4 regions of the Sporosarcina sp. So3-204 genome follow, and region 4 is predicted to be linked to each of the others. Evidence: riboswitches for the same ligand, from Rfam matches in the RefSeq annotation. Region 4 holds a riboswitch; each other region holds the start of a gene.
What was found. Region 4 has a riboswitch for thiamine pyrophosphate ahead of thiT (energy-coupled thiamine transporter ThiT). Riboswitches for the same ligand answer to the same signal wherever they lie in the genome.
Positions count from the first base shown of each region.

Region 1: it holds a riboswitch for thiamine pyrophosphate, as region 4 does, so the genes downstream of both, thiM (hydroxyethylthiazole kinase) here and thiT (energy-coupled thiamine transporter ThiT) in region 4, are expected to answer to the same signal.
Region 2: it holds a riboswitch for thiamine pyrophosphate, as region 4 does, so the genes downstream of both, AC3RV6_RS13085 (3-oxoacyl-ACP reductase) here and thiT (energy-coupled thiamine transporter ThiT) in region 4, are expected to answer to the same signal.
Region 3: it holds a riboswitch for thiamine pyrophosphate, as region 4 does, so the genes downstream of both, thiD (bifunctional hydroxymethylpyrimidine kinase/phosphomethylpyrimidine kinase) here and thiT (energy-coupled thiamine transporter ThiT) in region 4, are expected to answer to the same signal.

Region 1 covers NZ_CM176485.1:3,635,845-3,643,211, reverse strand. Annotated here, with positions in the region: gene AC3RV6_RS18030 (ABC1 kinase family protein) at 1-343, opposite strand, end outside; gene AC3RV6_RS18025 (DUF4153 domain-containing protein) at 664-2,463, shown strand; gene AC3RV6_RS18020 (helix-turn-helix transcriptional regulator) at 2,662-3,000, opposite strand; gene AC3RV6_RS18015 (XRE family transcriptional regulator) at 3,127-3,780, opposite strand; gene AC3RV6_RS18010 (helix-turn-helix domain-containing protein) at 4,059-4,316, shown strand; gene AC3RV6_RS18005 (hypothetical protein) at 4,458-4,766, shown strand; gene thiW (energy coupling factor transporter S component ThiW) at 5,047-5,553, opposite strand; gene thiM (hydroxyethylthiazole kinase) at 5,550-6,323, opposite strand; TPP riboswitch at 6,409-6,516, opposite strand; gene cysK (cysteine synthase A) at 6,613-7,367, opposite strand, start outside.
Region 2 covers NZ_CM176485.1:2,662,927-2,670,293, forward strand. Annotated here, with positions in the region: gene AC3RV6_RS13075 (DEAD/DEAH box helicase) at 1-2,385, opposite strand, end outside; gene AC3RV6_RS13080 (sensor domain-containing diguanylate cyclase) at 2,705-4,264, opposite strand; TPP riboswitch at 4,501-4,599, shown strand; gene AC3RV6_RS13085 (3-oxoacyl-ACP reductase) at 4,663-5,427, shown strand; gene AC3RV6_RS13090 (formate/nitrite transporter family protein) at 5,572-6,342, opposite strand; gene AC3RV6_RS13095 (transposase) at 6,698-7,367, shown strand, end outside.
Region 3 covers NZ_CM176485.1:3,628,341-3,635,707, reverse strand. Annotated here, with positions in the region: gene cysK (cysteine synthase A) at 1-35, opposite strand, end outside; gene AC3RV6_RS17985 (hypothetical protein) at 421-570, shown strand; gene AC3RV6_RS17980 (hypothetical protein) at 749-898, shown strand; TPP riboswitch at 1,176-1,281, shown strand; gene thiD (bifunctional hydroxymethylpyrimidine kinase/phosphomethylpyrimidine kinase) at 1,357-2,193, shown strand; gene thiE (thiamine phosphate synthase) at 2,219-2,845, shown strand; gene AC3RV6_RS17965 (DUF3238 domain-containing protein) at 2,905-4,110, shown strand; gene AC3RV6_RS17960 (alpha/beta hydrolase) at 4,224-4,835, shown strand; gene wrbA (NAD(P)H:quinone oxidoreductase) at 4,862-5,536, shown strand; gene ypfJ (KPN_02809 family neutral zinc metallopeptidase) at 5,716-6,552, shown strand; gene AC3RV6_RS17945 (YeiH family protein) at 6,607-7,367, opposite strand, start outside.
Region 4 covers NZ_CM176485.1:3,080,827-3,088,193, reverse strand. Annotated here, with positions in the region: gene AC3RV6_RS15315 (DEAD/DEAH box helicase) at 1-633, shown strand, start outside; gene map (type I methionyl aminopeptidase) at 701-1,447, opposite strand; gene AC3RV6_RS15305 (magnetosome magnetite crystal formation protein family) at 1,565-1,906, opposite strand; TPP riboswitch at 1,987-2,088, shown strand; gene thiT (energy-coupled thiamine transporter ThiT) at 2,196-2,753, shown strand; gene AC3RV6_RS15295 (tryptophan-rich sensory protein) at 2,769-3,512, opposite strand; gene AC3RV6_RS15290 (M3 family oligoendopeptidase) at 3,673-5,475, shown strand; gene AC3RV6_RS15285 (GNAT family N-acetyltransferase) at 5,482-6,027, shown strand; gene AC3RV6_RS15280 (beta-class carbonic anhydrase) at 6,147-6,725, opposite strand; gene AC3RV6_RS15275 (hypothetical protein) at 6,813-6,953, opposite strand; gene AC3RV6_RS15270 (aminopeptidase) at 7,066-7,367, opposite strand, start outside.

The sequences.
Region 1 (7,367 bases), 560 kb from region 4:
CATTATGACTTTTATTCCATTCATCGTCTAATAATTCAATTGCTTTATGTTTGGCGACGGGTGTAACATGGTCGGTTAAACCTTCAAGTTCTGCGATGAAGGACGGCGGCATAATATCTGCACGTGTCGAAAGAAATTGTCCCATTTTAATCATTAATCCGCCTAAATTTAAAGCGGTTCTTTTATATTCTCGCGCTTGTTTTGTCACAAGTCTTTCCCATTTTTCATTAACTGAAGTTGTGAAACGACCTCTATAACGTCGGCGAAATAAGGTGACTTGTGTAAAGAACTTAACGGACATCCAGACAATGCGAAAAATCCGATACAAAGCAAAGTTTTTCATCTTAAACGCCTCCTGTATTCTGTATTATAAACATTAGTAGATTTAATTAGTTCTAAAAGGACTTAAAATCTTCCAGTGCTTATGAACAAATAAATTAATTATTTATTTCCTAAAAGGTATATACTAGAGTTAGTTAATCAATTATGACCAACATCCTTTTGACCCGCGACAAGAACGACCCCTATAGAATATGGCTGTTAGAGGGAATCAATCAGGCGAATTTGAAATACAATAAACATCTTCGGATATTATAGTGGTGAAGATATAAGTTTTGGGTATTGATTTATAGAGTGATAAAAAATTGGAAGAAGGTGAGATTGATGGAAGTGAAAAAACGATTTCAAAATAAGTTTGATGGCATTATAAAAGCTACAAACCGTTATCCTTTAACGATGCTGTTACTTTTAGCTGCCGCTGTTACTAGTGCGATCATAATCCAGCAAGATGTGGATCATTATGTACAGTATTTAGTAACCTTTTTAATTGGAGCGTTATTAAGCATAGTTGCACAACAGATCTATGAACGCTTCTTTACGAAGGAGAGCGAACGCCTACTGCTAATGGTCGGTGCTTTAGTTTTAGCAGCCGCATACTTTTTCGCAGTCTACCCAGATGATACTTTTAATTTGGAAACGAGTATAAAAACAGGGGTTTCGGTGTTTGCGCTACTCATGGCTTTTATATGGATACCCTCTATTAAAAGTAAAATAACCTTTAACGAAAGTTTTATGGCAACATTTAAAGCTGTTTTTATAACAGTCCTTTTCACTGGAATTATTGCTGGTGGCATTAGTTTAATCATTTTTGCAGTAGATAATCTATTGTTTTCTGTTGCTGGGAATACAATTCCGCATACATTAAATATTGTTTTAACTTTATTTGCACCAATCTTTTTTCTATCCTTTACACCACCATACTTTGGGAAAAGGGATAAAGATTTAACATTAACAACTGAGCAGTTGGCGCTGCGAGAGGGAAAAGTGCAACGAGCTGTCAGTTGTCCAAACTATTTAAGTATCTTGATTTCATATATTATTATTCCGTTGACTGCCTTGTATACTGTCATTCTTCTAGCTTATATTCTATTGAATATCGGTGGGGATTTCTGGACGAAGAACTTATTAGAACCACTTTTAGTGTCGTATGCTATTACGGTGATTCTCGTTTATATTCTTGCAAGTCATCTGGATAATAAATTCGCCCACTTTTTCAGGAAAATATTTCCTGAAGTATTGATACCCATTGTTTTATTCCAAACGATAGCCTCTATTGTTAAAATTAGTGAAACGGGTGTTACGTACGGAAGGTATTATGTTATTCTCTTTGGTGTATTTGCAATCATCGCGGGAATAATATTCAGCTTTATGCCAGTTAGGAAGAACGGCTTAATCGTTGCTGTCTTACTTGTTTTTTCAGTCATCTCAATTATGCCGCCAATCGATGCCTTTACGGTAAGTCGAACGAATCAAATTAGCTTGTTGAAAGAAACACTGTTAGAAAATAATATGCTTGAAAATGATACAATTTTGCCAAATTCAACGATATCTAATGAAGATAAGAAAGTAATTACGCAGACAATAAATTATTTAGAGAATATGGGTTATACAGATAAAATTGATTGGTTGCCTAAAAATATTAATTATAATAATAGCTTCGAGGAAAATTTTGGTTTTAAACAGATTTACGACCAAGTAGATGATGGCATGAATCAAAGTCAATCAGCATACTTGGATTGGGATAATAATCCTATTGCCAATATTACGGCTTATGATTATATGGCTCATTTGTATATTCATAGTTCGAACGCTGAAAATGATTCTGAACAAGTGATAAATATCAATCAAGATGGTTCTACCTACAAAGTAGTAAATGGTCATGATGAAAACGGTATTATCTCAATCCGTGTAATGAATGAAAATGAAGAAGAATTGATTCGAATAGATACTGAAGAAATCTTTACTAAAGTTTTCGACCAGTACGATGGAGAAGAAATGTCGGTAGAAGATGCCGCGATTACTCAAGAAAATGATAAAGTGAAAATGAGTATCTTAGCCAACTCCGCTGATCGATACGAAGATCAATATAATGCCGATGTTTACTTGTTCATCAAAATTAAATAGAGCTACATGCCTCGTTTAAAATGGTGTAATGCCATGTTGAACGAGGCTTTTTTATTAGCATGGATGATGATTGTTGGAGGTAAACACCGTAATGTAATGTGCTAAAGTGCTATCTCTGATTAGTACAGAAAGAAGAGATTTTATTCGGCTAAGTTTTTTGTTGGGAATTGCTCCATAGTAGTCATTGTATAAATGTCTTTAGTGATCTAGATCATGGATAGGTTTAATGATGTAAATATTGGCACCTAGACCGCTCATAATTGGGCGAATGAAATGAACACGTTCTATAATGCCAAGTCTTTCTAACTTTCGAATTGTACGTCTAACAGTTGCGTTTGATTTTCCGATGGCCTTTTGGATTGTATTGTGTTTCAGATGGGCAGCACCGTAATTCACGGAATAACGGCGAATCATGTCCAGGACAGCTCTATCGGTGTCGTTCATATTGTTCGAGTTTGCGGATATATGAAGTTTCGCAGCCTCGTCCATCAAGTCTGTATTTTTGAAGTTTGCATAGTCAGCTAAATAATTAGTCATCTAATCTTCCCCCTTTACTAGTTATATAGAGGGAAGTGGGGAAAAAGGATACAAGAGTGAAAAATAAAATAACCGTCAAGCCCATTTTGAGAGGTTGACGGTCATTTATTGTCTATCTTATACAAGTTAAATCGAAACCCCGTACCATATAACTTTAGCAATAACTTCTACATGATGAATCTCCTCAAACGGAACGACTACATCATAATATAAAGGATTAGTAGATTCTGATTTAAACAAAAAAACTTTCTCTGCTTCATTCTTTCTGAATCGTCCAATAGTGTAATCCTCTTTAAACAAGTAAATAATGATATCTTCATCAATTAAGTCTTCTCGCTCTATTTTTTTCACAACAATTGTGGAATATCTTGGGAAGATAAGATTCATGCTGTCTTCTGGAACTACAAATGCTTGAAGATTTTCTTCTGTTACATAAGAAGTTAAAAAAGAAGTTGGTAACTTAATATACTTACTATTTTCATCCGAAAAGTTATTAGTCATTGCCAACGTATTTTGAGAGATTTTTGTATGCAGTGGAATATTTACCATTTCAGCTACTAGAAAGACTTCATCCTTAAAGAAATATTCCATAGGTACATTGAAATAACGTGCTAATCCTTGTAAAGCACCTGCTCTAGGAAATTTGTTTCCCTTTTCCCATTCTGAAATTGTCGCCTGACTCATACCTAAAACTCCCGCAAGTTCAACCATCGTTATTCCGCTTTCTTCACGTAAATTCTTTAAACGTTTTGAAAACAAATTCCGAACAGAATTGACCAAGCACAAAACCTCCAATTAAACTCATACTTTATTTTAGCATGACTACTACATACTATACTTTCCAAATGCTGAAAGTATCATTCATATTTCGAGTAATTTATTACTATTAGTAATGAAAAGAATAATTCTAAAGATAAATCTTGTACGATGTTTACTTGGATGCCTTATAGGTAATGGTATTGCATTGATTTAATATGAAATATAATAACTATAAGTTTTAGCTATCAAAATTGAAGTATTACTATTAGTAATATATTATAGTGAAAGGCGGTGATTTTTTGAATTCTGAAAACGCAGTACCCTTTTACTTGCTCCAGACCATTTATTCTTTAAGATTAAAATATGGAATGACTCCTTCTGAACTTTCAACAAAGATAGGCATCAGCTTAGCGGAATATCAAGAATGGGAAAGAGATTCTTCAAATATCTCTTATGTTAATATTTTGAAATTAGAAGAGGTATTTCAAATGCCATCTCGATATATCTTTTTTGGCAGTGATATAACTTTATCCAATTCCAATAAGTATGAATCTTAAGTAATAGTAACCTTTAGTACGCCTACATTCTTAGCTTAACATATTTTAGTCACTTATATTCTAAGAAAATAAACCCAGTAAAAATATTTAGAGCTAGAACTTTACGTAATAGGAAAGAGCATTATTTGGAGGCGAAGCTATTTGAATCCTATGTATGAATTAAAAACAATTTTATCAAAGATAGTTGAAGGACAAACTATGACATTTGAAAACAGTTTAGCCGAGTCAGTAAAGTTACTTGAAGAAAGGGAGTTAAAGGTAGTTTTTATCAAAAACAGTATTTCACTCTTGAAGTCTTTGGAAATTATGCATAATGAAAAGATTATTAATTCGGAACAATTTAATAGTCGTGTTTCATCCTTATTAAACATATTTAATTTAGTTGAAGAAATTACTTCGCATGAGGTACAATATCCAACCTTTTTTAAAAAGACGTGCAATACTCGATAGTTAACAGATTGTGATCTAATAAGATTTTGAGGATATAGAAACTTGATACCATTCAGTTACTTAATACTCTTCACTACAGTATTTAGCAATTTCTTATTGATATAGAGATTGAAAAGGAACAGTCTAAATTACCATTGCTTTTAAGCGTGGAATTTGGACTTTTTGTCTTTAATTTATTTGGTTGGGCGATAATATATAAATTCTAATACTATTAGAAGCGTCAAGAAAAGTCTTTCGCCGCTTAACTCAAAGGGAGGCATGGATTGTAAAATATATGCTATTACTTTGTAAATGGCATTTTTTTTATTTGATTAGTAAATACGTTTTTTTGCAAACGAACGGCAAGTACTAAACCGATAAGTGCACCTGAAATACTAGATGCGAGGAACGGTGGCACGAAAAATAATGCTGTAAATGTTGTCCCCATTAAAACTTTTGCGTAGGGGACTGCTAGTAAAGAGGCGATTACCCCCGTACCAGTAATTTCGCCAACAGCTGCGAGCCATGTTTTGCCAAAACTTTTATAAAGAATACCTGCTAGAAAAGCACCAATCATACCTCCGGGGAAGGCGAGTAATGACCCTGTTCCTGTCAATAAACGAATGAGACCAGTCACAAAAGCTATGATAACTGCAGGGCCAGGGCCGAGAAGAATGGCCGCAATAACGTTTACTGCGTGTTGAATTGGATATGCGCGTGCAATTCCTGCTGGGAATGAAATGAACGCAGATCCAGCGACTGCGATAGCGACGAACATCGTCATGATCGTTAGTTTACGTAAATTCATTGTGAGACAGCTTCTTGTTTATCAATTGAATATAGCGCATTTATAAAGTTAACTTTAAAATCACCTGGTCCTGTAGAAACATTAGCGGCAGTATGGCCTGCTTTTTTGTAAAAAGTCAGTGCTATGGCGGCGGCTTTCATATGGTTTTGCTTGCCAACTGCTAGAAATGCACCAACGACACTACTAAGAAGACATCCAACTCCTGTAACACGGGTCATGAGTGGGTGTCCGCCTATAATTTTTATGAGTTCTGTCCCGTCTGTAAGTAGATCGATTTCCCCTGAAACGGCGACTAGACAGTTATGTGCTTCGGCTACTTGTTTAGCGATATCCGCTAGATTTCCTACTCCTTCACCCGCATCTACGCCCTTTGCTTGCCAACTTACACCAGCGATGGCCGCAAGTTCGCCCGCATTACAACGGATAAGTGTGACGTCTACTTCGTTTAGAATACGAAGGACTGATTCTTTCCGAAATATTGTTGCGCCTGCACCGACTGGGTCGAGAACGACAGGTTTACCGTGTTGCGTAGCGCTTTTTCCAGCAAGTATCATAGACTCAACGGATTGCTTTTTTAGTGTCCCGATATTGAGAACGGTACATGCAGAAACTGCTGCGATTTCTGCAGCTTCTTCCGGCGCATCCGCCATGACGGGGGAAGCGCCGAGTGCGAGTAGTCCGTTTGCTTGGAAATTGGCGACGACAATATTTGTGATGCAGTGGACGAGTGGTTGTTCATTTCTAAGTTTTTGTAATAAGTTTGTTGTCATGTTTTATTCCTCCTATTTTAATGAAATATAAAAAGCCGCCTCCTGAAATTCTCAGAAAGCGGCGCACATTTTGGGTTGGATAAATAAAGGTTGCGGCTCACTTCCCTACGCTGGTATGACCCAGATCAGGTTCTTAGAATCCGCATATGTATATGCATCTCAGCCTTTTTCAAAGGCACCTCTAGTGGCAAAATCCTATTCAGTTTTCATAGTAATGATAACATAACTTAGTTTATTGTAAAGGGGGCCTTGAGATTGTGTGGAAAGTATGCTTTTTCCAATTCTTTCTTCATTCAAATAAATCACTGGACAAATATCTCTCACCAGAATCAGGCGCAATACAGACTACTGTGTCCTCCGGTGTTAATCGTTTTGCTACGACAAGTGCCGCGTATATAGAGGCACCGCCTGAAGGGCCGATAAGAATACCTTCTTTCGCGGCCACGTTACGTACAGTTTCATATGCTTCTTCATCTTTAATTTGGAAGATTTCATCATAGACAGATGTATTTAACACTGGGGGAATGAAACCAGGGCTCGTCCCAACAAGTTTGTGTTTGCCAGGTTGCCCACCAGATAATACCGGCGAACCTGCAGGCTCTACAACGTGAACAGTCACGTTTTCATCATATGCTTTGAGTGCTTCCCCGGTGCCTGTAACCGTTCCGCCTGTGCCCGACGTACAAACAAAAGCGGTGAGCTTTCGATCAATTGATTCCAAAGCATCAATGATTTCAACTGCTGTTGTCGTTCGATGAATATCAGGATTTGCCGCGTTTTCAAATTGCATCGGGATAAAACTATTTTCGATACCCGCAGCAATTTCATTCGCCTTCGCAATTGCACCCGGCATCCTCTCTGCACTCGGCGTTAAAACAACGTCTGCACCGTAAGCTTTCATCAAGTTAATACGTTCAATCGTCGCATTATTAGGCATGACGAAAATTGCACGATACCCTCTTGCAGCTGCATTCATCGCAAGTCCAATGCCTGTATTTCCAGAGGTTGGCTCAATAATTGTGGCACCCTCTATTAAAGTCCCAC
Region 2 (7,367 bases), 420 kb from region 4:
CAATTGATTCATTGTAAGATCCTCATCAACATAACCAATGTGACCTGAAATATTATCTGTTTTTTCACTTAAAGAAGCCAATTCAATTTGGCTATTTTCGAATTCTAGATGTATCTCGGTCTTTTTTTGTTCTAATTCAGATATAGTATTGGTCAATTGTTGTGTAACTTCTGTCCTTATCTCTGTATATAATAGTTTGGAATTATCCATATTTCTACATTGGCGTTCAATATATTTTTTTTGACTGATAAGCGTATGCAAAACTTCAGACAACTTTTCTAGATTTTCATATTTTTGCGCAGAGTAATGCCTAGATTCAAGAGCCATTTTATTTGATGGATTAATTAGGTAACGACCAACACGAGTAATGAATTCATCTATTTCCTTAACTGTATTAGATTTTTGTATTCTTTCTTCTGTAACTAATTGTTTTAAAAAACCATTGTTATTTAAGATTTTCTCTACAGTTTTTATTGCAATACCAAGTCTTTCTTCTACTTTCTTCCACTCACTATATGTGTTTGAAGAGCGACTTGATTTAATTAATGTAATAAGCTGTAATAACTCTCCCATTTTTTTATTCGTTTTAAAAGTCGGGACTATTCCAATTTGCTTCATTCGGGAAATTAATAATTCTATCTTCATTAATGATTTGATTTCTGTAATAAAATCATTTAAATGATTCGTCTCAAATGTTATTCTTTCAATTTCCTTTTGCATTAATTCATGTGAACCTTCAATCTGTTGCATCAATTGCAAGGCTTCACGGTGATTTATGTATTGACGTTTTTTCTCTAATGTTTTTTCTAGCTCTTGCATCTGCAATTCAGTTTCAATATTTATATGCAAATTGTTAACTTTTTCTTCAATTCGCACTATTTCTTCCTTTAATTCTACTGTTACCTTTTTTGAAATCATTTCATCATTTAAGGATTTTGCTTGTTGTTGTTTTAATAGATTCAATTTATTTCTAAGTGTGGAAATCTCTTCTTCATGCTTAAGATGCTCTAACTGAGCTATTTCTTTTAAACGTATTTTTTCATCTAATAAATCCAATTCTTCTTGTAATTTTTGAATGCTTAATCGAACATCATCGGATTCTTTAACAATCTGCTCCAAGCGAACTGGATGTTGCTGAATTTGTTCATTAACAGTATTATAAGTTTGATTTTTCCAATGAGAAGCTACATTTTCCTCGATAAATCTTTTCCCTTCTTCTTCAATACTATCTGTCCGTCCATAACGTAAAATTCGAATATCCTGATGTGATAATAATCGGCTAAGTGCATTGTCTACAGCTAAATTTGCCTGTGAAGCAACTAAAGTTTTTAAGCCCGCTTTGACATTCTGATGGCATATTTCAGAGATAACAGTTGTTTTCCCAGTTCCCGGTGGCCCTTGAATCACATATAGATCATTACATGTCATAGCCCCTATTACCGCTTCTTTTTGAAACTCATTTAACTCGTTATGGAAGTCCAACTCTAGCTTTTTCTTTGAAATTTGAACAGTCGGTCGTTCTTCAAATAGTATTCTTTCTAAATTCGCATTAGCCGCAAGTCCATCTTGAAGATCTTTAAATCCTTTTCTTAATCTTCTAACTTGACTAAGCTCTGCAAAATTGCTGAAGACAACTTCTTTATTAGGTGTTGGAAACCAGCCATTTTGTCTAGCTCTTTCTTGATACTTACGATTAAGTTCAATTTCAACAATTTTTTTTGATCGTAATACTTGAGTTACAGTACCAACATCATCAGATTGACCTTTCATTTTCACACTGAAACCAGCAATCGTCTGGCAGTCTTTACTATTCAAGCCGTTGCAAACAAGACTTAATTTACTAAAGTCTTTATTAAAACTAGCTTTGGAATAGGATACGCTTAAATCAGCTACATCTGCATTTCTTTCTTGAATACGTAAATAACCTTCCCAACTCGAGATTCTTTTCTTAACATATTCAGAACGCTCATCTGCAATCGGTAACTCCCGAAGACTTGTATACAATTCAATCGGCGTTGCAATACCTGTACTTCTGCCTACATTAAATTTAAGTTTTGTAGCAAAGCGTCTATTTGTCATTACCGGCTCATTTCTGCCTTTGACTTGAAAACCAGTTGCTAAAAACCCTTCATTTTTATAGATACATTCCATCACCGCTACACGATTGTTTAACTTTTTAGCTAAAGCATTGTTCTTTTTATTATCAAAATATATTAAAAACGTCATATTACCTTGTCTATTTGGCGAACGTTTTTCTATGTATACATCAAAGGCATCTTGTAATGAAAAAAAGGCTTTCTCGTCCTTTGACCATTTCTTTATACCGTTGCTTGCATTATTTGTAATTTCTAATCTGCATGGTATTGGTTTTGATTTACTATTCATAAAATGTCTTCCTTTCGCTACTATGTTATCGTAACGTAAAAAGTTATTAGTTTTAATTAATTATTGGGCCGCTATACAATATTAAGTATTCACATAGCTTGAGTTTACTATACGGAGATTACCCATTCCGTAGAAACGTAATTATACCATACAAGTGTTCTTAATCAATTAAGTCTCAAAGTAATTGGATTACAACTATTTATCTAGCAATTTAAATCCTTATCTTTGAATACCTTAAATTTAAATAACCCATCGTGGAGTGTAGCTCAAAGATGGGTTATTTACGACTGCTTATAAAATTATGTTACATCGGTAATTCCTAGTTCTCAAACACTATACTTTTATTTCGACCACTCTCTTTAGCTTCATACAAACACTTATCCGCTTGCTCAATTAAATCTATGATATGGGCTGCGTTAACCGGAAACCCTGCAATTCCTGAGGATATCGTTATAATTTCTCCGCAAGGACTAATCGTATTCTCAAGCTTTTTGCGGAGTCTTTCAGCAGTTTCATACGCTTCTTTATTTGTCTTATTTGGCAACAAAAGAATAAACTCTTCTCCACCGTAACGACAGCACACATCTTTCTCACTAGCTACTTTCTGCATTTCTTCAGCAAGGTATTTCAATACTTCGTCGCCAACATTATGCCCATACGTATCATTAACCCGCTTAAATCTATCAATATCAAATAATATGACCGCAAAAGGTGTTTCTTCTAACAACCACTTTTTCGTTAGTTCATCTATCATTCGCCTATTCACTAAACCAGTTAAAGGATCTGTAGTTGACTCATGAATAAAGTAATTAACCTTATCTCTAAAGAACATAAGACTATTGACGAGCGCATGCTCTAATTGAATAGCTTCGTAATACCACGCATTCACATTTTTAACTTCTTCAAGTCTATCTTTTTTCATGCTTCCCCTGGCGTAATGCGCCAGTTTATTCAATGGAAAAGCGATTTTATTTGAAATAAAGATAATGATAATAAAAGAAATCAGTAAAAAAGGTAATGTTTTTATAATCATTTCGTTTCTCATATCATTTGATGGAAGTAAAGCGACTACTGTAGGTGTTTGGGAAACGACACCCCATTTTGCATGAGGCATATAAGTATAGCCAGCTAACATATCTGTATTCTCAGAATTAACGACTCTTTTGGAACCACTAATTCCATTTGCTAAATCATCAATAACAGGGTTTTCTTTCACTATATCATTTATGCGCTCCTTTTTCGGATGATATAATATACGCCCATTTATATCGACCACATACACATAGGATCCATCTTGATAGAAATGTTCTCCCAACAAGATATTTAAAATATTATCTTCTAATAAATAGATCGTACCACCTACGAAACCAAAGTAATTCCCTTCATTATCATAAATTGGTTGTGATATAAATACAATTAAACGATTTGTAATTGAAATATAGGGTTTTGAAATTAAAGGCTTCCTTTCAGCTAATGCCTGTAGTCCACCAACTGAACTTAATTGCTTACCAACTATACCAAGGGACTCAGGAGATGCCGCAATAACTTCTCCTTCATTTGAAGTAATGACAACGGAATTAAATGAATTTGTTTGATTTAATAAACGCTCAGCCTCATTTTCCAATAGGATATCGCTATCCTCTTTTTCTAAATATCTTGCAATCTCTTTTGAACTGAAACCCAATGTTTGCAGTGTAGTTCCCAAGTAATCATCTGTTGTTTTTGCTAATTTCTGAGAATAAACACGGTTTTTCTCTAAAGTATTTTCAATTAAATTTTCTTGGTTCACACGATATCCGGCGGTAATGCTACTAAAAAGTGTTAATATTACCGAAAGCAATGCGACCATCAATATTAGATGTTTAAGTGACAACTTCATTATTATGAATATCTCCTTCGACCATTTATTAGAAAGTAAAATAAATATATTTATAAAGACGAGTTAATTACGATTATTCACACAATTATTTAGTAATCTTTTTATTAATAGCCTTTACATATCTATTATACAATTGAATTTACTTAATTTGTATTGAATATCATAGATTAGGTAAATATATTATTCATTCATGACTTTCAAAAGATTATGATATACTTATAATGAAACAAAATATGTTAGATCACTAGGGGAGCCATATGGCTGAGAAGAGGAAACTCTGACCCTTTGAACCTGATCCGGGTGATACCGGCGGAGGAAAGTGGCAGATACGTAATTTGTATATGCTGATCACTTTCTAGTGGTCTTTTTTTGTGTCTAAAAAAAGGGAGCTGGAATAATTGGAAATTAATGATCAAGTTGTATTAGTAACAGGTGGAAGTAGAGGACTTGGCGCCGCAGTAGCGAAGGCATTCGGGAAACAAGGTGCAAAGGTTATTGTAAACTATTTTAATAGTGAGGATAAAGCCAATGGAGTTGTAGATGAAATTGGCGGAAATCAGGCTTTGGCAATTCGAGCAGATGTCAGGAATACAGATGAAGTTAAGGCGATGTTCGAGGAAGCTAAAAACCATTTTGGACAATCTATTACGACAATCATAAATAATGCGCTAATAAATTTTTCATTTAATGGCGATGCACGTAAACAATTAGATAAAATTGGCTGGGAAGATTTCAATAGTCAATTTGAAGGCAGTGTTAAAGCTACATTAAACACATTGCAAGCTGGACGTGAGGATATGGCAAACGCTAACTTCGGCCGAATTATCAATATCGGAACAAACCTATTTCAAAACCCTGTAGTACCCTACCATGACTATAATACGAGTAAAGCCGCACTACTTGGGATGACACGTAATATGGCAAAGGAACTTGGGGCTAACGGGATTACGACGAATATGGTTTCAGGTGGACTGCTATTAAAAACAGACGCCAGTGCTGCAACTCCTGATTTCGTGTTTGATATAATTAAAGAAAGTACGCCACTTGGTCGAATCACGACACCAGAAGATGTAGCAGATGCTATTTTATTCTTTGCTTCTCCTTGGAGCCGTTCAGTAACCGGTCAAAACTTAGTCGTTGACGGCGGATTGGTAATGAATTAAATTTAAATAATAATAGCTCCATTTATTAGGAAATGGATAACGTAATGGATCTTGCGCTACAAATAAGGACTGTAATTTATTTGAGTAGAAAGCAAGACCCATTACCGTTAACCAAATTATAAACTTATACTCCCCCTACAGACGTCAAGTTTGTTTTCCGGAATTAGCGAACCAGTAAACTGCACCAACGAAGATAGCTCCACCAATGATATTGCCGATTGTAACTGGTACTAAATTTGCCGCCATTCCTACCAAGGATACTGTTTCAGGATGTGGAACCATTAACGAGATTGATAACAAAGTCATATTCGCAACACTATGTTCAAAACCTGATGTAATAAAGGCAAATAAACACCAAAAAATTATGATTAATTTTGCAGTCTCATCTTTAAGTTTATAAGCACACCAAACTGCTAGGCAAACAAGAATATTACAAAGAATCCCCCGAAAAATTAATTCTACGAACGGCGTCGTCATTTTATCACTTGCCACAGTACTAATATAGTCAGCAAATTCTCCAAAACCTAGCCCAGAATAGAAAAAGAGTACCGAAACGAGAACAGACCCGATGAAGTTGCCGATATAGCTAAATACCCAAATTTGTATTGTCTCATACCAGGTTGTTTTCTTGGATAAAGTACCGATTGTCATAATCATATTATTGCTAGTAAAAAGATCAGCCCCAGCCATCAAAACCAAACTTAATGCAATACCAAATGCTGCTCCCATAATAACTTTTGTTCCAGCAAAGCCAGTAGGTCCAAGTAAACCACCTATTGAAAAAATTAGGATAATACCCAGACCTACGAAAAATCCCCCCATCATAGTTAGAATTAGATATCTTCTTTTACTCGTATGTAATTGTTGAACTTTTAGAGAAGCTGTATCCCCTAAAATAGTAAGTGTTGCTTTCATAGTATTCCCCTTCGGTTATCAAAGGCATCTCTTGCTATTTTCCATATTGAAACTGTTTTGAGGGATTCAATTAGTATGCCCTCTTTACTTTTTTATATGGACAAAGAGTATTAACCTTTACCATAATAGTTTTTATAACATTAATTCAAAATGTATCTCAGACTGACTAATCATAACAGTTTCACACAGTTCAAGGCTAGTGGATTAATTAAATCTATTTTTTATAATTGAATCAATTTCATATTTCTGAGCCCTTGGGGCTCTAGGTGTTAAATCACAAAAAAATAGAGCACCTCCCCAAATCCTGTATAATGAGAGTTACCACACACACATTAACAGACTGGAGAAATGCTCTATGCCTATTATACGACAAGAAAGCCTGTTTGACATGCAAGTTTTATTCGACTTGGAACCTACCCATCGATTTAATTCGATTTTGTCGGTTATTGACATACATCCCATCCTTGACGTGATGATGAAAAAGTCTCGTTTTGGACCTAAACAATCACTTAATTATTCTGCTATGATCTATTCGTTGGTTATTCGAATCACCGAACGCATTCCATTTATTAAGGACCTTGTAAAGCGTCTCACTACAGATTTACGGTTTAAGGTTGATTGTGGATTCTTAGTATCTGATGAGATTCCATCGGAAGCTTCCTATTCCCGTATGATTGCATCCATTAGCGAATCTGATACTTTAGAAATCGTTCAAGAACGTCTTCTTCTCCAAGCGATAACAGAAGGTTTCGTATCAGATGAAACGATAGCTATTGATGCAACACATGTTGAAGCGCGTGATCGTGCTCCATTTAAATCGGATAAAGTTAAAAAAGAACCCAAAAAGCGTGGCCGAAAAAAGAAAGAAGAACATGAACAATGGCTAGTTGAAAAAGCTGAAAAGGAAGCGAACCTTCCGCTCTATGAAAAGAAAATTGAAAATCAACTTGATGCATCCCTATTGGAACTTCGTTCCTCTGTGCCTATTGAACCCAAATGGGGAATAAAGAAAAACAGTGAAGGGA
Region 3 (7,367 bases), 550 kb from region 4:
CCAATTAGCTCCGCAATATTATTCACAACACGCACAATAATCATCCTCTCAATTTCAACTTTTTTTCATTATAGCAAAATAAAACATATTATTCCTACCTTTTATGTCGAGTTAACGTGATAAACTCAAGTACGTCGCGTGGTTTCCTATAAAATTAGCATAGTAAGCAATGTTATGCTGAAAGTATGCAACGCAAACGGAACCTTGCAACGTCGGTGGGAAAGTATGCAACACTCATTTGAAAGTAAGCAACGTTATACGGAAAGTATGCAACGCAAATGAAACCTTGCAACGTCGGTGGGAAAGTATGCAACACTCGATTGAAAGTAAGCAACGTTATGCGGAAAGTATGCAACGCAAACGGAACCTTGCAACGTTAGTCAAGAAGTATGCAACACTCGTTTGAAAGTAAGCAACGTTATGCGGAAAGTATGCAACGCAAATGAAACCTTGCAACGCCAACCGAGAAGTATGCAACACTCGATTGAAAGTAAGCAACGTTATGCGGAAAGTATGCAACGCAAACGGAACCTTGCAACGTTAGTCAAGAAGTATGCAACACTCGATTGAAAGTAAGCAACGTTATGCGGAAAGTATGCAACGCAAACGAAACCTTGCAACGTTAGTCAAGAAGTATGCAACACTCATTTGAAAGTAAGCAACGTTATGCGGAAAGTATGCAACGCAAATGAAACCTTGCAACGCCAACCGAGAAGTATGCAACACTCGATTGAAAGTAAGCAACGTTATGCGAAAAGTATACAACGCAAACGAAACTTTGCAACGCCAACCGAGAAGTATGCAACACTCGATTGAAAGTAAGCAACGTTATGCGGAAAGTATGCAACGCAAACGAAACCTTGCAACGCCAGCCGAGAAGTATGCAACACTCGTTTGAAAGTAAGCAACGTTATGCGGAAAGTATGCAATGCAAACGGAACCTTGCAACGTCAGTCAAGAAGTATGCAACACTCATTTGAAAGTAAGCAACGTTATGCGAAAAGTAAGCAACGCTCAGCGAGAACCTTTCAACGCCAGCCGAAAAGTATGCAGCACGCAATCAATCCCATCCTTTAAATGTTTATTTAACTACCAAGGGGGTAAGTATATAAAATAGGAAACTATCCAGAGTATTTTAAAATGTGATATAGTCAGTTAATAGTCGAATAGTTTCAATCAACCACTAGGGGAGCCATTGTATAGGCCGAGATGTGCGATTTGCGCAGACCCTTGGAACCTGATCCGGATTATACCGGCGTAGGGAAGTGGGTATGCCCTTTACGAATAAAAGAGTGTAGCCGCTTCCCGATGTTGAGAGGAGGCGGCTTTTATTATAAGAAAAGGGCGTGGCATTAAATGGTTAACGTGGCATTAACGATTGCAGGTTCAGATAGTGGTGGCGGTGCTGGGATTCAAGCAGATTTAAAAACATTTCAAGAACTTGGCGTATTTGGAACGTCTGCTATAACAGCAGTTACGGCACAAAATACACATGGTGTAGCGGCAATTCAGCCCATTGATGTTCATATAATTACGGCGCAAATTAATGCCATAACTGAAGATTTCAAAGTAGGCGCAGTGAAGACAGGGATGTTATTCTCAACGGAAATTATTCAGGCCGTGGCGGATGCCATTCGTAATTACGGCATGCCACTTGTGATTGACCCGGTTATGATTGCAAAAGGTGGGGCATCCTTGTTAAAAGATGCTGCGGTTGAAGCGTTGAAGATGGAATTGATTCCATTGTCAACGATTGTGACACCTAACGTACCAGAAGCAGAAGTACTAACAGGAATTAAAATTATTACGGATTTAGACATGAAAAAAGCTGCTGAACATATAATAGCTCTTGGTGCAAATTCCGTTATTATTAAAGGCGGACATCGCACGGATGCACCTTTTGCAGAAGACTTTTTTATGTCGGCAAGCGGTGATCATTTTTCTGTACGCTCTCCTTGGATTGAAACGAAGGACACACATGGAACAGGGTGTACGTACGCCGCGGCTTTGACCGCATTTTTGGCAGATGGCAAAGAATTGAAAGAAGCCGTCATTTCCGCAAAACAATTTATCCATGCAGCAATCGAAGATGGACTCCATATTGGCGGAGGCCACGGCCCTACAAATCATTGGGCGTATGGAAGACGTATTGAGCATAAAAAACCATTAGAAGGAGTTGTTATTATTGACTAACCACAAACTAGAATTATATTTCATAATGGGTACGACAAACGTTGGGGAGAAAAATCCGCTAGAGGTTCTGGAATCTGCGTTAAAGGGTGGAATTACCACTTTTCAATTGCGTGAGAAAGGACCTGGAGCGTTAGTTGGAAGTGATTTAAAAGAATTTGCGATTCAATGCAAATCATTGTGCAACGAATATAAAGTACCATTTATCATAAATGACGATGTTGATTTGGCACTTGAAATTGATGCAGACGGTATTCATATTGGACAAGATGATGGTGTGATTGCAGATGTGCGTGAGAAGATTGGTCCAGATAAAGTGCTTGGTGTTTCTGCACATACTGTAACAGAAGCACTTGCGGCTGTTGATGCAGGCGCGAATTATATTGGTGTTGGACCTCTTTATGAAACGACTTCGAAAGACGATGCACAAGCCGTAGTGGGACCAGAAAGATTAAGAGAAATTAAGGAACAATTACCAGGCTTCCCGATGGTTGGAATTGGTGGTCTTTCGGAACGTAAAATTGGAGCCGTTATTCAAGCAGGTGCTTCAGGAGTCTCCTTAATATCTGCGATAACAAATGCGGATAATGTAGAAGAAGCGGCGCGTCGTTTGAAAGGTCAAGTCTTGCTTTCTTTAACAGGGATAGAAATTTAAAGGATCTGGTTAGCTAGTAGGTTTAGGACCAAACTTTCAAAAAATAAGGGGGCTTGTAAATGGTAGTCGGACAACCTTTTGAAGTGCAAATGGTTAATCATGAAGCACATATCATATTTTTTAAATGGAATGATATTGGTGGAACGTACAATGTTTACAGGGATGGAACCTTACTTTATGAAGGAACGGTGCCTGAGTTTGGTGACGGGGATTTTAAACATGCAAAGCTTTATAATTATAAAGTTGAGCGTGTTGTGAACGATGTGGTTGTCGATGTAATTGCTCTTCAAACATCAGCTTTTGCCGAGGAGCGTAATGTCGAGAATCCCCTTCAGTCCCTTGTCATGACAACCATTGTCACAGAAGAACAAATTGCCTTGTCATGGGAAGAAATTGAGGATGTTGATGAGTACAACGTATTTCGTAACGGGACTTTCATGGAAACAGTGCACGTAAATCGCTATATTGATCGTGACTTTTCATTAGAGGAACCTTATATCTATGCGGTCTATTCAAAACGTTCCCTTGCGAAATCTAAAGAGGCTTTGAGTAAAAGTAAATCTGCATTAGCAAGTGTTTTTGGTAAGTTGAAAGCAGATAGTAATACTGCAGAAGCAGAAATTGAAGAGTTTTCTATTCATAAATTAATAGATAGCCCCAAAAACCTGCTCGTTTCTACTTTACAGCAAGATGAGCATGGTGATGTGAATAGATGGCGTTTTCGTTATACGACGTTTTTAAAAGATGCCTTAATTAAAAATCCGAATTTTTTATCTGGGAATCGGTTTTTTAAGGGCGATGGCAGAGGGTTCGATGCGGAAGGTGAAAGTTTTCGAACACGTGTGGATATTGAACTTGCTTATGATAAAAAAGATGCGCCGTTGACGTTTACAAAAGATGTAGGACAAACAACCGCATACAATTATATGAAACGAATACGGGAGCAGGGCGTTGCGTCAAATGAGGGCATCACTTTAGAACGCCAGGATCATAATAGAAGGGAAACTGGGTTTCTCTTGACGCATGCTGTGGGAAATCCGCTTATGATTGCGCCCGATATAGATTATGAAGTGAAGGCTGTATTAAGGCGGGATGGTACAGTAGATATAACGGGTTTTCATGATCAAGCGCCGCATCATGAGGTTTATGTGATGCGCGGGGATGCGAGTCAATGGATACCTATTCATTTGGCTGAAAGTAAGGGGTTAGAATGGATGTCAGGAATTACAGGTTGGCATTATTGGCGATTTTCAAATTTCGAGTGAGAAGGCGAATTGCTTTCTCTTTTTTTGTTGAATAAACAAGTACTTTGACAAGCAACCAATCATTAGGTAAAATTATCTTGAATTCAAGGTAATTAAGTTGTAGGGGGATTGAAATGAAATATATATTTAAAGTTGGAAAGAATCCAAATAAACCAGTAATTTTACTACTTCACGGTACGGGTGGAACTGAAGAAGATTTATTGCCGATTGCTGAATTAATTGACTCGGAAGCTTCTGTTTTAAGTGTTAGGGGAAATGTACTGGAAAACGATATGCCACGTTTTTTTCGTCGTTTAGCGGAAGGTGTATTCGATGAAGAAGATTTAATTTTTCGAACGAAAGAATTACATAATTTTCTAGATGAAGCATCAATAGAGCATAATTTCAATCGTTCAAATATACTTGCAGTAGGTTATTCAAACGGGGCAAATATTGCGGCGAGTTTGTTATTCCACTACGAACATTCATTAGTTGGTGCCGTATTGCATCATCCGATGGTTCCGAGACGTGGACTATTATTACCTAATCTTACTGATGCGAAGGTGTTTATTGCTGCAGGTAAAAATGATCCTCTTTGCTCGGCTGAAGAATCTGTAGAGCTGGCGTATTTGCTCACAGAAGCGGGTGTAGAAGTTGTGACGCATTGGGAAATGAATGGGCACTCGCTGACAGGTACTGAAGTTGCAGCAGCATCGGCGTGGTATAAAGAAAAGTTTGAAGGCTAAATATAATATTAAAGCGGTGAATAAAAATGGGCTACTTATACAGACTATTTGGGAACATGACAACAAAGGAGACTGAACAAGTGTCTAATGTAAAAACGGCGATCGTTTATTATACTTCAGGTGGGACAAATTATCAGTTAGCGCAGTGGGCGAGTGATGCTGCTAAAGAGCTTGGTTCTGAAGTGAAAATATTGAAGGTTGCTGAAACTGCACCGCAAGCAGCAATTGATTCAAACCCAGCTTGGAAGGCAACGATTGAAGCGATGAAAGATGTACCCGAAGTAACACCAGAAGACCTTGCATGGGCAGATGCAATAATTTTCAGTGTTCCAACTCGGTTTGGAAATATGCCAGGACAAGTTAAAAACTTCTTGGATACAACAGGCGGTGTTTGGGCACAAGGAAAGCTTGCGAATAAAGCCGTCAGTGCCATGACATCCGCTGGGAATGCGCATGGAGGGCAAGAAGCTACCCTTCTTTCGCTTTACACAGCGATGTATCATTGGGGCGCAGTCGTTGCAGCACCAGGTTATACTGATGCATCTGCTTATGCGGCGGGTGGAAATCCATATGGTACAAGCGTAACAGTTGGTAACGATGGAAAAATGGTAGATGATGCCGAAGCGATTAAAGCGGCTGTTCAGCATCAAGCGAAACGCACAGTAAAAGTGGCGGAAGCAATGAAGCATTACCAAGTATGAAAAGAAGAATTGAAAACCGGCCTAGTGGGTCGGTTTTTTTGTACGTCAGCTAATTAGTTAGGAATCTTCGTTTTATTCTTGAATCACCGATCGTTAATCTATAAGCGCTAATTTCTGTAATTTTGGGTATACCAATATTATAGGATTGGTTTATTTGATATGGTATCGGAGGAATTAACATGAAAACTGAAGGTAGAAGAGGAAGTAGTAATGTTGAGGACCGTCGCGGGATGGGTAGTAAAACCGCAATAGGTGGTGGTCTTGGCGGAATTGTAATTGTTATTTTATTTATGTTGTTTGGCGGTAATCCTGACGATTTGACAAATTTACAAACAGATTCGGCGTCAGATGCTCCTTATACGGAAACTGCTGAAGAAAAAGAACTTGCCAATTTTGTATCTGTCGTATTAGCGGATACGGAAGAAGTTTGGACGGATTTATTTAAAAAAGAAGGGCTTGTTTATGAGGAACCCAAATTAGTGCTATATACGAATAGTGTAGAATCGGCTTGCGGTGTAGCGGGGTCTTCAGTTGGACCTTTTTATTGTCCGGGAGATCATAAGCTTTATATTGATTTGAGTTTTTATAATGAACTACGTCAAAAATTTAATGCGCCTGGTGATTTTGCAATGGCTTATGTAATTGCGCATGAGGTAGGACATCATGTGCAAACACTTTTAGGGACGACAGACAAACTTGCGCCTTTACGTCAACAGCTCAGTGAAACGGAATATAACAAATACCAAGTTAGCTTCGAATTACAGGCAGATTATTTGGCAGGCGTATGGGCGCATCATGCAGAGGGAATGGGTGTGCTTGATGAAGGTGATTTAGACGAAGCGCTGAATGCAGCTAGTGCAATTGGAGATGACACGCTTCAAAAGAGAGCGCAAGGATATGTTGTGCCTGAGAGTTTTACGCATGGTACATCTGAGCAACGTAGAAGTTGGCTTTATAAAGGATTTCAAAACGGTACGATAGAAGGTGGAGATACCTTCAATGCTAGTGGTTTCTAATAATAAAAAAAATCCATTTCACTGAAATTAGCTGAAATGGATTTTTTTATTCATTTATACAATAAAGTAAGCAAACACTGCAAGACAGATAGAAGATATTGTCATCGCAATAAGTGGTTTCAAAGCACGTGTGCGTAAATCACGTAAGCTGACATTTAAGCCGAGTCCGACCATAGCAGAAGTGAGTAACCATGCTGTGAATGTAGAAATTCCTTGCATCACGCCATCTGAAACTGGAATTGAATGACCGAACACATAACTGCCTAAAATACTTAATAAAACGAATCCGAGTAGGAAGTATGGGAATTCAATTTTAGCTTGTTCTTCGCCTGAGTTTTTGTTTTTTCTTTTCATAATAAAAATAAAGATAAAGGATAGTGGAACAAGTAAGAAAACACGACCTAGTTTTGCGAGTAACGCAATGGCAAGCGCGTCCTGTCCAGCAGGTTCCGCGGCAATCGCAACATGGGCAAGTTCATGTAAACTAAGGCCCGACCAAATACCATAATCCAAAGGAATCATTGGTAAAATAGGTCTTAAAATGGTGAATCCAATTGCGAATACTGTTCCCATAAGTGCAATAATACCAACACCAATTGCAGTATCTTCGTCTTTGGCTTTGACAATCGGTGCAATGGCTGCGATGGCTGCTGCTCCGCATACGCCGGTGCCAACTCCTAATAAGAGAGAAATCATATTGTCAGCCTTAATTAATTTAGCAATCCAAAGTGTTAAGCCGATTGCAAAAGCAATTACTAGGACGTCACGTGCGAGTAGTCCTAACCCATCACGGAAAACGACATCAATATTTAATT
Region 4 (7,367 bases):
AGACAAGTAGTTGTTGTATCAGCTACGATTACAGAAGAAATTGAACGTGTTGCCGAGGATTTTATGGATAATCCACTTCGAATACAGTTCGGTAAAAAAGATATGCCGAAATCAGGAGAAGTCGTTCAGTCATTTATCAAGACACCACTACGTGATAAAACGGATATACTCAGAGGGCTTTCACATATAGAAGGAATAAGGGCATTAGCTTTTGTTAGTAATGTTGATCAAATTAGAATGAAAGAAATGAAACTTCAATATAATAAAGCACCAATCATCGTTCTACATTCCAATATGCGTGCTAACGATAGACAGCAGGCATTGGAAAGTTTCCGAAAAGGAGAACACAGAATTTTAATTGCGACTGATCTTGCGGCACGTGGGCTTGATATAGATGGACTATCACATGTTATTCACGTTGATATCCCACGTACTGTTGAACAATACTTGCATCGTTCGGGAAGAACTGGTCGAGCAGGAAAATCAGGTGAAGTATTGGCTTTATTGACGCCATCAGAAGAACGTGATTATCGGAAAGTAACAAAAGGAATAACAACGGTAGAGAAAATCTGGCGTAACGGTGCGCTTCAGACGGCAGGACCGAATAAAGAGAGACCTAGAAATAAAAAATAATTAAAAAGGAGTCGTTGCAGAACTCTCTTCTTGAGGATTTCTGTAACGACTCTTTTTTGAAAATTAATTAGAGTTTTGTTAAAATAATTGGTTCGCCTTTTGTAACGATAATCGTATGTTCAATTTGTGCAACAAGTGAATTATCTGGCGTAACGAATGTCCACCCATCATCTAATTCAACGATACTTTCAGCTTTCTGTGATATGAAGGGCTCTACTGCAAGAACCATACCTTCTTTGAGTAGTGTTTTATCCCAAGGATCATAATAGTTAAGAATATGCTGAGGTTCTTCGTGTAACGACTTTCCGATACCGTGGCCGGTAAGATTTCGAATGACAGCAAGTCCATTCTTCTTGGCTTCACGCTCTACCGCTTTTCCAATGCCGCTTAAACTAGATCCGGCTTTCACTTTTGTCATTGCGATATCGAATGCACTTTTTGCAACATCACATAATAGTTGTTTTTTAGCATCTGGTGTTCCAACTACAAAAGAGATACCAGTATCGGCAAAATATCCTTCAAAAGAGCCTGAAACGTCTATATTGACGATGTCTCCATCTTTTATGATACGTGAACCTGGTATGCCATGTGCGACTTCATTGTCGACGCTGATGCATGTATAGCCAGGGAAGTCATATTCAGCGATAGGGGCTGAGAGCGCACCTTTGTCTTCGAATAGACGTCCTCCAATTTCATCGATTTCTTTCGTTGTCATTCCGGGTTTAGTCGATTCTTTCATGGTATCCCGGATTTCAGCGACTATTTTTCCAATCTTTTTTAGACCTTCAAAGTCTTGATCAGTTTTTGCGATCATGATGCTCAAATCCTTTCTTCCGCTCATTTTATTTCATCTTATACTATATCACATGAGACAACACAAAAATGCCTACTTTAACTTAAAAAAGTAGGGAGTTTGTGTTGATAATTTTCATTACTTCAGTATTTTAACTCCTTGAAATACATTCCAAATTAGGATGACCAAAAATAAAAGGCCATATAAAATTGTGAATATAAATGGAGCTATACTTAAAAGGTCAAATTCACCAGTCATTATGGAAGTCATTCTACGTTCGACTGAAAATAATGAAATTGAAAAAATAATAAAACCTAAAATTAATACAATAGCAGGAAGTAGATGTGAAATAAATGAACGTTTTGCATGTATTTTAACTTCTTTATCATCAGTAACTAAATAAATGATAAAAGGCAGTAGTAAGGGGAAGAAGAAAAAACTAAAATAGCATAGCGCGGATAATAATTTATTGTTTGTCATAGTGTCTTCGCTCCTATACAAGTAGTATAGAGTCAGCTTGCTTAATAGTTGGTGGTCTTATACAATATAGGAAGAAGTAATTAACCCACAAGGGGAGCTTTATTAGCTGAGATAGGACATTATGTCCTGACCCTTTAAACCTGTAAGATAATTCTTGCGTAGGGATGTGGATGGAAACCGGTATGAAATAACGAGGGTATTTCCCTGACTTATTTTAGACGTCCCATTCAATCTGGGATGTCTTTTTTTATTCCCAAACCCCTGCGTAAAAGATAGGGAGAGAAATTTATTGGATAGAAAACGTTTACTTTTTTTACTAGAAGTTGCAATTTTAGGGGCTATCTCGTTGATACTTGATAAGATTGGCTTTTCGTTTCCACAAGGTGGTGCGATTACACTTTCGATGCTACCTATAATCGTCATGGCTTTTCGTTGGGGACTTGCAGGTGGGGTATTAACAGGATTTGTTAGTGGTTTATTACAAGCGATTACTGGTGGAACTGTTTTTACACCACTCCAAGCGTTCCTAGATTATTTTGTTGCTTATCCGCTCGTAGGCGTCGCTGCGTTGACGGGAAGCTGGCTAGTTAGAAGTCGGTTAAAAGGCAGCAAAAGAGGGGTAACAACTGCCATTATCGTTGGAACAGTATTAGGTGGGATCCTTCGTTACATCATTCACTTTATAAGTGGTATCGTTTTTTTCGGAAGTTACGCACCCGAGGGAACGCCAGTTTGGAAGTATTCACTTATTTACAATGGTTCTTATATGATTCCAGCAACAATATTATCAGCAATGGTTGCTGTTTTCTTGTTTACAACAGCCCCACGCCTCTTGAAACGTACATAGAAAAATCGCCAACCCTTATTGGGAAGGCGATTTTTCAAACTTGTCTTGTTTGATTAGAAAAAAACTTATCCCAATAACTGCTGTTAAGAATAGGGCTACAGACGTTACAAACAATGAATCAAAACCATTCTTTACTGCAATTCCAATGAAAGTCCACATGAATACGCAGTTTAATGGTATATCTTTATGGTGATATAAGAAATGTAGTGCTATTGCAGCTGCAACGGTTAAGAAAATAACAGTCCAAAGGGAAATACTTACGCCCCAACCGCTCCATTCCCAAAGTGTTAGAACATAATTCATATTTTCAATAAATAAAATAATAATCCAGCCTAAGTAAAGTGAAATAGGAACTCTTTGCAAAAAGCGGTTTTCAGTTTTTGGATACGTAAAGTACAATGCCGTTAAAGTTGCCAGAAGTGCAGCCATTACAACAATCGACCAATTAAAAAAACCATAATGCCAAAGCAAAATCCAAAAGACGCTGAATAAGGAACTAAAATTAAAGTAAATCGATCTTTTTTTCATAATAGGCAAGTTGATCTTCCCTAGATTGGTCCAAAAACCATATAACCAGATAGCAAGGAATGTATGAATAATTCCCCAAATGATAAAAGTGTAGTTTGATGGTGTGAAAAGTACTGGAAGTCTATTGGCTATTTCAACTGTCGTTTTTCCATTTAGTGGTACTAAATTAGCAATTAAATAAAAAGCAACCATAGTAATAAGCGAAAGGGTCATACTAATTAATCGTAGCATTTTCGAATCCTCCTATAGCATAGTATACAGAGGAATCGCCTGTTCTGCGCTGGAAAGTATGAACCTTTCGTCACAAAGTGATTTTTTTGGTAAATAGATGATTCATGATACAATGAAGATGTGTATTTAGAAAACTTAGAAAGATAAAGGAGGAAGTCTAATGCAACAAAAATTGTATTCTGATATATGGGATCTTGATGTATTTTTTAAAGGTGGAAGCAAGTCCTCAGAGTTAAGATCACATCTTGATAAATTAGTAGCAAACATAGATTCTTTAGAGAAAGAAGCGATAAATTTTGAGGTTCCAACGATTAAAGAGGAACAAAGTAAAATTGCTCACTTAATTGAAAGAATTAAAGATGTCGCACTAAATCTATCGCAAGCAGGCGCGGTGATCGGCTGTTTTCTTGCGGCCGATATAACTGATAAAAAAGCGCTAATACTCGAAGGAGAAGTCAGTGAAATTGGTGCGAGATTTACTTCTGCATTACTTAAAATTCAACAGGTACTTTCAAAAATTGATTCAGCTATATGGGAGCAACTTATTAACTCAGTCTTACTAAAAGAATTTAAGTTTGTTTTAAATGAATGGCGTGAAGAGGTTAAGTTAAAGTTATCGGAAGAAGAGGAGAACTTAATTACGTCTTTAAGCATTGATGGTTACCATGGCTGGGGACAGTTATATGATCAACTTGTTGGTGAAATTAAGATAAAGACCATAGTTGACGGTGAAGAGAAAACTTTATCAGTAGGACAGGCGGACAACTTAAGTACCCACTCAGATCCAGCTGTTCGCAAAAACTCTTTTGAAGCATTGGAAGTTGCATGGGGAGAAAAGGAAGATTTCTTTGCTTCAACATTGAACCATTTGGCAGGTTTTAGACTTGCTGTTTATAAAAAAAGAGGATGGAATTCAGTATTACAAGAACCTTTATCATATAATCGCATGAGTGAAGATACTCTGAATGCGATGTGGGGAGCTATTGTTGCACAAAAAGCACCTTTTATAGATTTCTTGAATGTGAAGGCTAAAATGCTTGGTACGGAAAAAATGAACTGGTATGACATTGATGCACCAGTGACAGCGTCTACCAAGGAACTATCTTATCAAGAGGGTGCGGAATTTATTTTGGATCATTTCGGGGAATTTGGAGATAAACTTGAATCTTTTTCTCGTAAGGCCTTTGCAGATAATTGGATAGAAGCAGAGAACCGTCCGAATAAGCGTCCAGGCGGATTTTGTACAGATATGCCAATTTCTGAACAGTCCAGAATTTTCATGACTTATAACGGCTCTATGTCTAATGTTGCAACGCTAGCTCATGAACTGGGGCATGCGTTCCATTCACATGTACTTCGCCCAGTACATTGGATGAATCAGCAGTATGCAATGGGAGTAGCGGAAACAGCATCTACTTTTGCTGAAATGATTGTTGCTGATGCTGCGGTAAAAGCGGCAGAAACAAAAGAAGAAAAGATAGCGTTATTAGAAGATAAGATTCAGCGCAGTGTAGCGTTTTTAATGAATATCCATTCTAGGTACTTATTTGAGACAAGATTTTATGAAGAACGGAAAAACGGAATTGTATCGGCATCGAGATTAAATGAGTTAATGGCTGAAGCCCAACAAGAAGCATACGGGAATGCGCTCGATACAGTACATCCTCATTTCTGGGCATCAAAGTTACATTTTTATATTACAGATGTTCCATTTTATAATTTCCCATATACTTTTGGTTACTTATTTTCGTTAAGTATATATGCAAAAGCACTTGAAGAAGGGGAAGGTTTTGAAGATAAGTATATAGCGCTCCTTCAAGATACAGCTGTTATGACAGTGGAAGATCTCGCAATGAAACATCTAAAAGAAGATATTACTAAACAAGAATTTTGGGCAAAAGGTGTAGCACTTTGCGTAAAAGACGTAGATGACTTTATGCTATTGATGAATGAAGAAGGTTGACTGAGTATGATTTTACTAAAAGGGGATAGCTGTTACTTACGAATATTGACCGAGGACGATGCTACCGTCTTTACAAAGGTGTTAATTGAGAATAGAAGCTATTGGTCTGTCTTTGAGCCTCGACAAGAGGCGGGCTTCTTCACGGTTGCAACTCAAAGAGAAAAGATTAGAGAATCATTATATCAAATGAGGGATCGAAGAGAGTATAACTTTGGTATTTTTGATTTAGCTACGAATAAGCTAATTGGCCATATCTCTCTGTATAGTATTAAAAGATTACCTTTTTCTAGCGGCTTTATTGGCTACTCAATAGACGAAAAAGAAGTCGGGCGCGGTATTGGAACGAAAGCGGTTCGCCTCGTTACGGAATTTGCGTTTAGGAAAGTCGCTTTGCATCGGGTAGAGGCGTACGTATCACCGCGAAATATGGGTTCTATTATTGTGCTTGAAAGAGCAGGGTATGAAAGAGAGGGATTACTAAGGCAATTGTTATATATAAACGGTGTTTGGGAAGACCATTTTATGTATGCGATTTTAGAAGAAGATTTTTGAAAGGGTAAGACCGCTATGCGGAAACTTATAGAAATAATTAAAAGTCGATTCCTGTAAGAAGGAATCGACTTTAATTATGTTAAGTAAGTATGTGTTTATTCCCCAGGAAATATGTCGAATTAATTTCGAGTAGTTACACCAGCATACCCATCAACGATAATATCTAGTTCTCCGGTAGTAGGGTGAATAACTAATCCATGTATAGGAACAGAAGTGTCCATCAACGGATGATTTTTAACGAGATCAACACTCATTTTCACTGTCTCGGTTACATCATCAAATCCACGTAGCCAATCCTCCATATCGATACCTGAATATCGTAATGTCTCAAATAAACTTTTGTCAATTCCGCGTCCAACCATTTCCTTAATAATTACATCAGTATTAATTGAACTCATCCCGCAATCATGATGACCAATAATAAATACTTCATCAGCCTTCAGTTGATAGACAGCGATGATTAGGCTACGCATAATCCCACCGAATGGGTGTGTAACGACTGCACCAGCACTTTTGATGATTTTTGCATCACCATTTTTAAGGTTCATTGACTTACCAAGTAATTCTGTTAATCTTGCATCCATACAAGTTAGAATAACAACACGCTTATCAGGGAACTTAGTCGTTTTATATTGTTCATATTGTTTTTCTGCAACAAATTCCTTATTAAACTTAAGTATTTCTGTAAGTAATGTCAAAGTAGTTTTCCCCAATCTGTATTGTTTTCAAATATTTAAAGATATAAGTATATATTTTATAATAAAAAAGCCGCCAACAGGCAGCCCTTAATAATTTGTCTCGGGTTTTGGATCAATTGTTACTGATTCTGAAGAATCGAACGCTTTAACGAGAAAGTACATTACTAATGTCATTACTATAGCTAGAACAATCATATATCCGATTACAGTTGTATACATCAAGCCCATGTGAAAGACTCCTCTCTAAATTACAGTAATAATAGCTACTTTCATTATACTATAAGTTTAGGATAAAAATAAGGTTTTTTGTTGAATACGTAATTAACTTGTGACGATTTTATTAAGCCCAATTCCCATTGCGGAAAATAGCATCAACCGTACCATCATGATGAATGCCGTCAATATCCATTTCCTCAGAGCCAATCATGAAGTCGACATGTGTAATGCTTTGATTTAAGCCGTGACTTTCCAGACTTTGCCTTGACATAGTTTTCCCATTTTCTAAACAAAATGCATAGGCACTTCCCAGCGCTAGATGATTCGATGCATTTTCATCAAATAATGTATTGTAAAATAATACGTTTGATTGTGAAATAGGTGAATTATGTGGAACTAACGCAACTTCACCCAGGTATTTTGCGC